2 regions of the Vibrio rhizosphaerae genome follow, and region 2 is predicted to be linked to the other one. Evidence: predicted binding sites of a transcription regulator. Region 2 holds the regulator's gene; the other holds the start of a gene.
What was found. The regulator MetJ, encoded in region 2, represses methionine synthesis genes. The targets are predictions, from matches to a motif close to TTAGACNTNTANANGTCTAA.
Positions count from the first base shown of each region.

Region 1: metH (methionine synthase) is a predicted target of MetJ. The motif match lies at 2,111-2,130, and genes of this name have one in related genera.

Region 1 covers NZ_AP024903.1:3,078,421-3,083,686, reverse strand. The annotation lists gene OCV37_RS13450 (phospholipase A) at 1-600, shown strand, start outside; gene OCV37_RS13445 (cation:proton antiporter) at 669-1,985, opposite strand; gene metH (methionine synthase) at 2,177-5,266, shown strand, end outside.
Region 2 covers NZ_AP024903.1:283,810-289,075, forward strand. The annotation lists gene OCV37_RS01200 (bifunctional aspartate kinase/homoserine dehydrogenase II) at 1-39, opposite strand, end outside; gene OCV37_RS01205 (O-succinylhomoserine (thiol)-lyase) at 39-1,205, opposite strand; gene metJ (met regulon transcriptional regulator MetJ) at 1,419-1,736, shown strand; gene OCV37_RS01215 (glutathione S-transferase family protein) at 1,829-2,479, shown strand; gene OCV37_RS01220 (malic enzyme-like NAD(P)-binding protein) at 2,562-3,839, opposite strand; gene rpmE (50S ribosomal protein L31) at 4,159-4,380, opposite strand; gene priA (primosomal protein N') at 4,632-5,266, shown strand, end outside.

The sequences.
Region 1 (5,266 bases), 710 kb from region 2:
GGGGACCTTTATTTTGCGTACACCAATCAATCTTGGTGGCAAGTTTATAATCGGGGTAGTTCATCACCATTTCGTGAAATCGTTCATGAGCCAGAACTCTTTATGCAGTTTGATAATGACTGGAAGATTGGTAATTTGACCAACTCTTTATGGTTATTCGGGATTAATCATCAGTCTAATGGTCAATCAGGATCGTTATCAAGAAGTTGGAATCGAGTGTATGGTCAGATGGTATTTGATGATGGAGGTCCGCTGGCTTTGAGCTTAAAAGCATGGTGGCGGATTCCTGAGCGGGATAAGACTTCTCCCACGGATACATCAGGAGATGATAATCCAGATATCCGGCATTATATGGGTAACTTTGAATTGGTTTCTCTGTATGGTGTCGGTCAACATCGGTTTACTCTACTCTTACGAGATAATTTGGAGAAAGATAATCGCGGTGCATTACGTTTGAGTTGGAGTTATCCCATATTAAAAGAAGCGAATAACCTAAGATTTTATATGCAATACTTTAATGGTTATGGTGAAAGTTTGGTGGATTACAATGTCCATACTCAGCGTATCGGGATCGGCATTGCACTGAATGATCTGCTGTAATGGCTGTCTTTAAATCTCTATTTCATTTTTAAGATGGTTCACGTTTGTGAACCATCTTTTTTAATCGATTAAGCTTGATTTTCCTCAGCTTGAGCAGCTTCTTCTATTTCCTTATCGAGTTCTGCCTTTTTGGCTTTTTCAACCATTGGAGTAATGGTTGAGCCCTGAACCAAAATTGAGAACACAACAACGGCGTAAGTCATGACCAGAATAATTTCTTTCACATCAATCAGCTTTTCTGGAATGATCAGGACGCCGGATGGAATGGAGAGTGCCATCGCTAAGGCTAATCCACCACGAAGCCCGCCCCAAGTTAGTATTCTGATAGACCACTGATTGTACTGACGGTAGCGTTTGAAGCCGATATAGGATACATAAACACTCAAATAACGAGCTAACAGTACCAATGGGATAGCAATCGCCATCATGATCCAGTCTTCTTCGTGGAATTCAAACAGAAGCATCGACATCCCGATTAAAAGGAAAAGCACGCCGTTAAGGAACTCATCAACCAGCTCCCAGAAATGATCCAAATGCTCTTCACTTTCTTTGGAAAAGCCTATAAAGCGTGTCCAGTTGCCGATCATAATACCTGATACAACCATGGCTAGAGGGCCGGAGACATGAAGGATCTCAGCGAATGCATAGCCGGCTGTGGGAATACCAATCGTAAGTAACAACTCCATCGAATGGTCATCGGTGGCGCTGATCAGATAATGAAAGATAATTCCCAGAACAAAACCATAGGCAATCCCCCCAATCGCTTCTTGCATAAACAATTGGGAAACACTAATGATAGTCGGTGGCTCTGAACCAAAAGCAATGGTAAAGATAGTCACGAAAATGACTAAGCCGAAGCCATCATTAAATAAGGATTCGCCTTCAATTTGAGTTGATATTCTTTTCGGAGCATTGAGTTTTTTGACAATGGCGAGTACGGCGATAGGGTCAGTCGGAGAAATCAGAGCACCGAACAGTAAACAGTAAACTAGATCAAACTGAATACCAATCAATTGACAAATACCGTATAAAGCGAAGCCGATAAAGAAAGTCGAGAAAAGTGTGGCACCAAGAGCAAGTACAGTGATCTCCCATTTTTGGTCTCTTAAGTTCGGCAGCTTGATTCCAAGACCTCCGGCAAAAAGGAGAAAGCCTAAAATTCCTTTGAGAAGAAAATTTTCAAAGTTGATACTACTCATGGTTGTTGCCGCAATTTGCGTCAAATGGAACCAATTATTCTGACCAGCAATTAAGATCAGTAAAGAAAGCAGCATTGAGCCAGCAGTAATGGCGATAGTTGTTTGCATCCTGCTTATTTTACTGTTTAAAAAAGCAATCAACATTGCAGCAGCAGCAAGAAAGCATAGTGTATGGTAGACCGACATGTTTTTCTCTTCACATCTTGAAAACGGAGTTTGAAATTTTCCTTTGATGTCGGACAAATAGCAATCACTTTTTCTGGTAATGCGGTGATCTCTTTTCGGGATGAAATGTTCTATTATATAACCGTATGGACGTCTAGATTTCTAGTGATTGTGTGGTAGGATGAACAAAAAGTAAGGGATAGGGCAGTCGCGTGAGTCGTATAAAGCATCAGATAGCAGAACAGCTTCAAAAACGTATTTTATTGATCGATGGTGGCATGGGCACCATGATTCAGGGATACAACTTACAAGAAGAGGATTATCGCGGTGAACGTTTTGCTGATTGGCACTGCGATGTGAAAGGGAATAACGATCTGCTGGTATTGACTCAACCCGATTTAATTAAAGAAATTCATTCGAGTTATCTTGAAGCGGGTGCTGATATCCTTGAAACCAATACATTTAATGCAACCGCGATCGCCATGGCTGACTATGATATGCAGTCATACAGTGAAGCGATAAATTTTGCGGCCGCTCAGCTTGCCAGAGAAGTTGCCGATCAATGGACCGCTAAAACACCGGAGCGCCCTCGTTATGTCGCCGGTGTACTCGGCCCGACCAATCGAACATGTTCTATTTCTCCTGACGTCAATGATCCGGGCTTTCGTAATGTGACGTTTGATGGCTTGGTCAATGCTTATTCTGAATCGACACGCGCTTTGATTAAGGGCGGTGTTGATCTGATCATGCTGGAGACGATCTTTGATACGTTAAATGCTAAAGCCTGTGCTTTTGCCGTTGAGAGCGTGTTTGATGAATTAAATATAACTTTGCCTGTTATGATCTCCGGGACCATTACCGATGCCTCAGGCCGAACCCTGTCCGGCCAGACCACTGAAGCTTTTTATAACTCATTGCGCCATGTGCAGCCCTTATCGTTTGGGTTGAATTGTGCACTCGGTCCCGACGAATTGCGTCCTTACGTTGCAGAACTGTCTCGTATTTCTGAATCTTATGTCTCTGCTCACCCCAACGCTGGATTGCCCAATGCTTTCGGTGAATATGATCTGTCTCCTGAAGAAATGGCTGAACATATCGGTGAATGGGCCCGGGCTGGTTTTCTTAACATAGTCGGCGGCTGTTGTGGAACGACCCCCGAGCATATCCGCCATATCGCTTTAGCGGTAGATGGCGTGCAACCCCGTGCTTTACCGAAGATCCCTGTCGCATGTCGCCTGTCGGGATTAGAGCCTCTCCTGATCGAGAAGGAAACCTTGTTTGTCAATGTGGGCGAGCGGACTAATGTAACCGGCTCTGCCCGGTTTAAACGACTGATTAAAGAAGAGCTGTACGATGAAGCTCTGGATGTGGCGCGACAGCAAGTTGAGAATGGTGCCCAGATTATTGATATCAATATGGATGAAGGCATGCTCGATGCCGAAGCCTGTATGGTCCGTTTTTTAAATTTGTGTGCTTCAGAGCCTGAGATTTCCAAAGTGCCGGTTATGGTTGACTCCTCAAAATGGGAAGTCATCGAAGCTGGTCTAAAATGTATTCAAGGTAAAGGGATTGTGAACTCTATTTCCTTGAAAGAAGGAAAAGAGAAGTTTGTTCATCAGGCTAAATTGATTCGTCGTTATGGTGCTGCCGTTGTGGTCATGGCATTTGATGAAGTCGGGCAAGCGGATACCCGTGAACGGAAAATTGAAATTTGTACCAAGGCTTACCGGATACTGGTTGATGAGGTCGGTTTCCCGCCGGAAGATATTATTTTTGACCCCAATATTTTTGCGGTGGCAACCGGGATTGACGAGCATAACAACTATGCGGTTGATTTTATCAACGCTGTCGGGGATATCAAAAGAGAGCTACCTTATGCGATGGTTTCCGGTGGCGTATCCAACGTTTCTTTCTCATTCCGCGGCAATAACTATGTGCGGGAAGCCATTCATGCTGTATTCCTTTATCACTGTTTTAAGAATGGGATGGATATGGGGATCGTCAATGCCGGGCAGCTCGAGATCTATGACAATGTTCCTGAAAAGCTACGGAATGCGGTTGAAGATGTCGTCCTTAACCGCAGAGACGATAGTACGGAGCGTTTACTGGAAATTGCAGAAGCGTATCGAGAAAATGCGGTGGGCAAAGCGGAAGATGCATCGGCATTAGAGTGGCGGACATGGCCGGTCTCTAAGCGTCTTGAGCATGCATTAGTCAAAGGGATTACTGAGTTCATTACTGAAGATACAGAAGAAGCAAGACAACAGGCATCAAAGCCATTAGAGGTCATCGAAGGCCCACTCATGGATGGTATGAATGTCGTTGGTGATTTGTTTGGCGAAGGGAAAATGTTTCTTCCTCAGGTGGTTAAATCGGCACGGGTGATGAAACAGGCGGTTGCTTATCTTGAACCCTATATCAATGCGGAGAAACAAGCCGGAAGTACCAATGGGAAAATATTACTGGCAACCGTCAAGGGCGACGTGCACGATATCGGCAAGAATATTGTTGGTGTCGTGCTGCAGTGTAACAACTACGAAATCATCGATCTCGGGGTGATGGTTCCTTGTGAGCAGATACTCAAAGTTGCCAAAGAAAAACAGGTTGACATTGTTGGTTTATCAGGATTAATTACCCCGTCTTTAGATGAGATGGTTCATGTTGCCAAAGAGATGGAACGTCAGGGATTTGAGCTGCCGCTATTGATTGGCGGTGCCACCACATCGAAGGCACATACTGCGGTTAAAATCGAGCAAAACTATCATCAGCCGGTGGTTTATGTAAACAATGCTTCCCGGGCTGTGGGGGTTTGTACCTCTCTGCTATCGGATGAATTACGGCCGGCATTTGTCGAGAAGCTGAATATTGATTATGAACGGACCCGGGAACAACATGCCCGAAAAACGCCCCGGACTCGCCCGATCACATTAGAAGAAGCGCAAGCAAACCGTGTTGCGATTGATTGGGATCATTACACCCCGCCCGTTCCCCTGCAAAGTGGGGTTCATGTCTTTGATGATTTTGATATTGCTACACTGCGTCGATATATCGACTGGACACCTTTTTTCATGACTTGGTCACTGATGGGGAAATATCCGGCGATTCTGGATCATGAAGAGGTCGGTGAAGAAGCGCGCCGTCTGTTTAAAGATGCCAATGAATTTCTGGATCGTGTCGAGCGTGAAGGCCTGATGAAAGCCCGGGGAATTTGTGCATTGTTCCCGGCAGCGAGTGTCGGGGATGATATTGAAGTTTATCGGGATGAATCGCGTCAGGAAGTCACGCACCGGTTACACCACTTA
Region 2 (5,266 bases):
ACTTCCTCCGAATTTATGGAGGTGGCGTACGGTGGTCATCAACGATTCTCCTTTACCCAATTCAGGGATTGATCCAGATCGGCAATCAAGTCATCAGCATCTTCTAAGCCGACTGATAGCCGTAATAGTTGTAGCGAAATTCCCGCTTTGTGGAGCGCTTCCTCACCCATCGCACGATGAGTCATCGTCGCCGGGTGGCAAATTAAACTTTCGACACCACCGAGTGATTCCGCTAATGAAAACAGCTTGAGCCGGCTGACAAATTGTTGCAACTCTTCATAGCTCCCTGCAAATTCAAAACTAAGCATCGAACCAAAGCCACTTTGCTGCTTTTTCGCAATCTCATGACCGGGATGAGTCGGTAAGCTTGGGTGGTAAATGGTCCCGATGAGAGGGTGGGACTGCAAGTACGCGAGTATTTTCAGCGAGTTTTCTTCATGGCAACGCATTCTCGGACTCAAGGTACGAAGCCCTCTGAGCGTCATATAACTATCGAATGGTGTGCCGGAAGCACCGATACAGTTGGCCCACCAGGAAAGCTGTTCTGCGTGTTCTTTACTGTGACTGATGATGACGCCGCCAATCACATCGGAGTGGCCATTGATGTATTTGGTCGTAGAATGGATCACAAAGTCAGCACCCAAAGATATTGGCTGTTGGTAGACCGGAGTCAGGAAAGTATTGTCCACGGCAACTAAAGCACCAACCTGTTTGGCCTGTTGGCAGATTTTTTGAATATCGACGACGCGAACCAGCGGGTTCGATGGGGTTTCCAGCAAAATGAGTTTTGGTTTCTGGGCCAGAGCCTCAGTCAGTGCAACCTCGTCACATTGATCGACGAATAACACCCGAAAGTCGCCTTTGTTGGCTCGGGTATTGAATAAACGATAGGTGCCACCATAACAATCATTAGGTGCGACAATGAGATCATCAGGGCCGATAAAAGTAGAGACCCAGAGGTTGAGCGCGGATGTCCCGCAATTGGTAATGACGGCACCCTGACCGCCTTCCAGCTCGTACAGTGCCTGTTCCAGAAGTCCGCGGTTCGGATTACCGGAACGGGTATAGTCATACTGAGGGACTTCTCCGAATGCCGGAAATCCATAATTCGTTGAGAGATAAATCGGCGGAACGACAGCATGGTACTGCGTGTCTGACTCAATACCCGTTCTAACGGCGATAGTTGCAGGTTTGCGAGTGCTCATATGTGATTCCTTTCTACTTGGTGACAGGTGGCGTTCATGACTGACAGCCTCAACCAACACGGATTGAGTGTGGTTGCTCACTCTACTGATTTTTCAATAAGACGTCAATACTTCCAGACGTCTATATGTCTTTGCTTATAGCAGTAAATAAAGCTAAAATTAACACCTACTTTTTTTGATAATAATGATGGATTCCGGCAATGAGGGGAAGCAATGGCTGATTGGAATGGTGAATATATAAGTCCTTATGCTGAACATGGTAAGAAAAACGAGCAGGTCAAGAAAATTACGGTTTCTATCCCGTTGAAAGTTCTTAAAGTATTGACGGATGAACGGACCAGACGCCAGATCAATAACTTACGTCATGCAACAAACAGTGAGCTTTTGTGTGAAGCATTTCTACATGCCTATACCGGGCAGCCTTTGCCGACGGATGAAGATTTGCGTAAAGATCGTCCGGATGATATTCCGACCGAAGCAAAAGCCATGATGACCGCAATGGGCATTGAATTTGAATCTTATGATGAGTAATCCGCGGTATTTTCTCGAAAGGAAGTCATGTAACTAACACAGAGTGACTTCCTGAGATGAGCAGAAGCGTCTTGAGCAGAAGGAACGTCGGTATGATTTATGTGCATTACCTTGAGCAGTCCCGGGCCATACGTGTGGTTTGGCTGTTGGAAGCGCTCGGGCTCGAATATGAAGTTGTTCATTATGGCAGGGACCCGAAAACTTGGGGGGCACCAGATGCTCTGAAATCCATTCATCCGTTAGGTAAGTCACCGACGATTGTTGACGGCGAACAGACGATTGCCGAGTCGGGTGCCATTATTGAATATCTGATCGATGCCTACGATCACCAACATCGTTTCCGGCCTGAGTCGGGTCAGGCATTACTGGATTATCGTTACTGGTTACATGCCGCTGAAGGCTCGTTCATGATGTGGTTGGTGATGCGGCTGATCTTTATCAAATCAAGAGAAAAGCTCCCATTCTTGTTGCGTCCGTTGATTGGTTCCTTCCTCAATAAGATGGATCAGATAGTCATTGAGCCTCGCGTTTCTACTTTTTTACGTTATATCGATGACACGCTAGCGCAGCGAACATGGTTTACCGGAGAGCAGCTTAGCGGTGCTGATTTTCAGATGAGTCTGGTATTACAGCTAGCCGACATGCGGGCCGATCTATCTTCTTATCCGAACATTCAACGTTATCTTAAACAGGTGGCTCAACTGGAGAGTTATCAGCAAGCCTTGCAAAATATCCCAGCCTGAACCGATAGATTAAAAGCAAAATGAAGAAAGAGGAGACACTGGGTGTCTCCTCTTTCTTGTACTGTGGATTAAGTGTGTTGCCTTAATCCTGCATGTAACCTTCAGGCATTGAAATTCGGGCAACGCCTGAGTCAACGGCTGCTTGAGCTACGGCTCTGGCTACCCGGGGCAGCAGGCGAGGATCCATCGGTTTGGGAATGATGTACTCGGGGCCGAATGAAAGGCTATCGACACTGGCCGCTTTTAAGACTTCTGCCGGTACTGCTTCTTTTGCAAGCTGACGAATCGCTTCAACCGCTGCTATTTTCATTTCATCGTTAATTTCGCTCGCCCGAATATCCAAGGCACCACGGAAGATGAACGGGAAGCACAGAACGTTATTGACCTGATTTGGGTAGTCAGAACGACCTGTTCCCATGATCAAATCGTTGCGAACTTGATAAGCCAGCTCCGGTTTAATTTCTGGATCTGGATTTGAGCAGGCAAAGACAATCGGTTTTTCTGCCATGAGGGCTAATGCTTCCGGTGGCAGCAGATTTGGACCTGAAACGCCAAGGAATAAATCAGCATCCTGAATCACATCTTCCAGCGTTCTCTTATCCGTATTATTGGCAAATAACTGTTTGTATTCGTTCAGATCATCACGACGAGTGTGAATCACCCCTTTACGATCAAGCATATAGATTTTTTCACGCATGGCCCCGCATTTGATCAGCAGTTCCATACAGGCAACGGCAGCTGCGCCGGCACCCAGACAAACGATCGTACACTCTTTCAGATCTTTGCCCTGAAGTTCAATGGCATTGAGCATTCCTGCCGCAGTGACAATGGCTGTGCCGTGCTGGTCATCGTGGAATACTGGTACATCACAACGTTCGATAAGACGCCGTTCGATTTCAAAACAATCCGGTGCCTTGATATCTTCCAGATTAATGCCACCAAACGTATCGGCAATATTCGCAACCGTCTCGACGAACTCATCGATAGTACGGTGTTTCACTTGAATGTCGAATGAATCAAGGCCGGCGAATCGTTTGAAAAGCAATGCTTTTCCTTCCATCACCGGTTTAGATGCCATTGGCCCTAGATTGCCGAGTCCAAGGATCGCTGTTCCGTTAGAGATAACGGCAACGGTGTTTCCTTTTGCGGTGTATTTGTAAATATTATCGACATCCTGCGCAATCTCACGAACAGGCTCGGCAACGCCGGGGCTATAGGCTAAAGCCAGATCTGCAGCGGTATCAGCTGGCTTGGTGAGGGTGACTGCAATTTTTCCTGCAGTCGGAATGGCGTGATAATCCAAAGCTTTCTGGCGAAATGCTTCTTCGGGGGTTAAATCTTGGTGATTATCTTCAGACATAAGGGTCGCGTCTCGTTGTAATGTTGATCGGAAAAGTTACAGGGAAAGAGACATCATTCTAATGGATGTGAGGGGATCTGCCTAGGCACTCATGGCATTATGTATTTAAAAATCACATAAATATGGAGAGGTTGGAGGAGTTTATGCTGATATATTCTGTTTTATGCAACGATTACATTGATATTGGCAAATCAGTACTATATCGATAGGTCATGATGACTGACGGCAATAAGGTTGGTATCAGGAGTGTGGGGATGGGTTTGGGAAAATAAAAAGGACACCTGCTGGTGTCCTTTTTAAAATTCTCAGTGAAGAGAAATTATTTTTTACCGCTGCTCAGCGCGCCGAAACGCTTGTTGAAGCGATCTACACGACCACCGGTATCAACGATACGTTGTTTACCAGTATAGAATGGGTGACATTTGTCACAAACATCCAAGTGCAGAGAATCTTTGTCCAGTGTTGATCTGAATTCGAAAGCGTTGCCGCAAGAACAGGTTGCGCTTACAACTTTGTATTCTGGATGGATACCAGTTTTCATGGGAGAACCTCAAAAATCGGGCCATGTCGCTATCCGGATCGTTGCCGGACACCACATGTCAGTTAATCATATCGTCTTACATCGGTTGTGATACGGGTATCCGCATCATCAAGGCGCGCTATATTAAAGAATCCATGAGCGGGGATCAACTAGTTTTGCTGTTATTTTCACCATTCTCATTGCTGCCTCGAATTTCACCGTCGCTTCGATTAGACTGTGGTCCATGATTTTTACATCTGATGTTCAGTGATATGCATCCATCCATTGCCCGAGTGGCGTTACCTGTCCCTTTAGATAAACAGTTCGACTATCTGATACCCGCACATTGTCAGCCTGTGATCGGTGGCCGGGTTTCCGTGCCGTTTGGGCGGCAGACATTGATTGGCATTGTGACTGCGCTCGGAGATGAATCAGAGCTGAGCCCGGATATGCTGAAACCGATTCGCGCCGTATTGGATGATCAGCCTGTCTGGCCGACGAGCTTATTTCGACTGTTTATCTGGTGCAGCCAGTATTATCAATATCCACTTGGCGATACTTTATCTAATGCATTGCCGGCAGCATTGAGAAAAGGAAAGGCGGCAGATTTTACCACCTTGCGAGAGTGGTGTCTGACATCCGCCGGACGGGATAAGCTGATGCAGGGGCTTGGCCGTGCGGTTCAGCAGGCTAAAGTACTGCGTTTGCTGGAAAACGGTATACAAAGTCATCAAACATTCGTCGATGAGGAAATCAGTCGTCAGGTCTTGAACACGCTGGAGGAAAAGGGGTGGATTGAAGCGATTGAGCGCAAACCGACGCCTCAGCCGTGGCCTGAGTTACTGGAAGACGAAGAAGAAAAGCCACAACTGAATATGGAGCAGTCCGTTGCGATTGCGACGGTTAA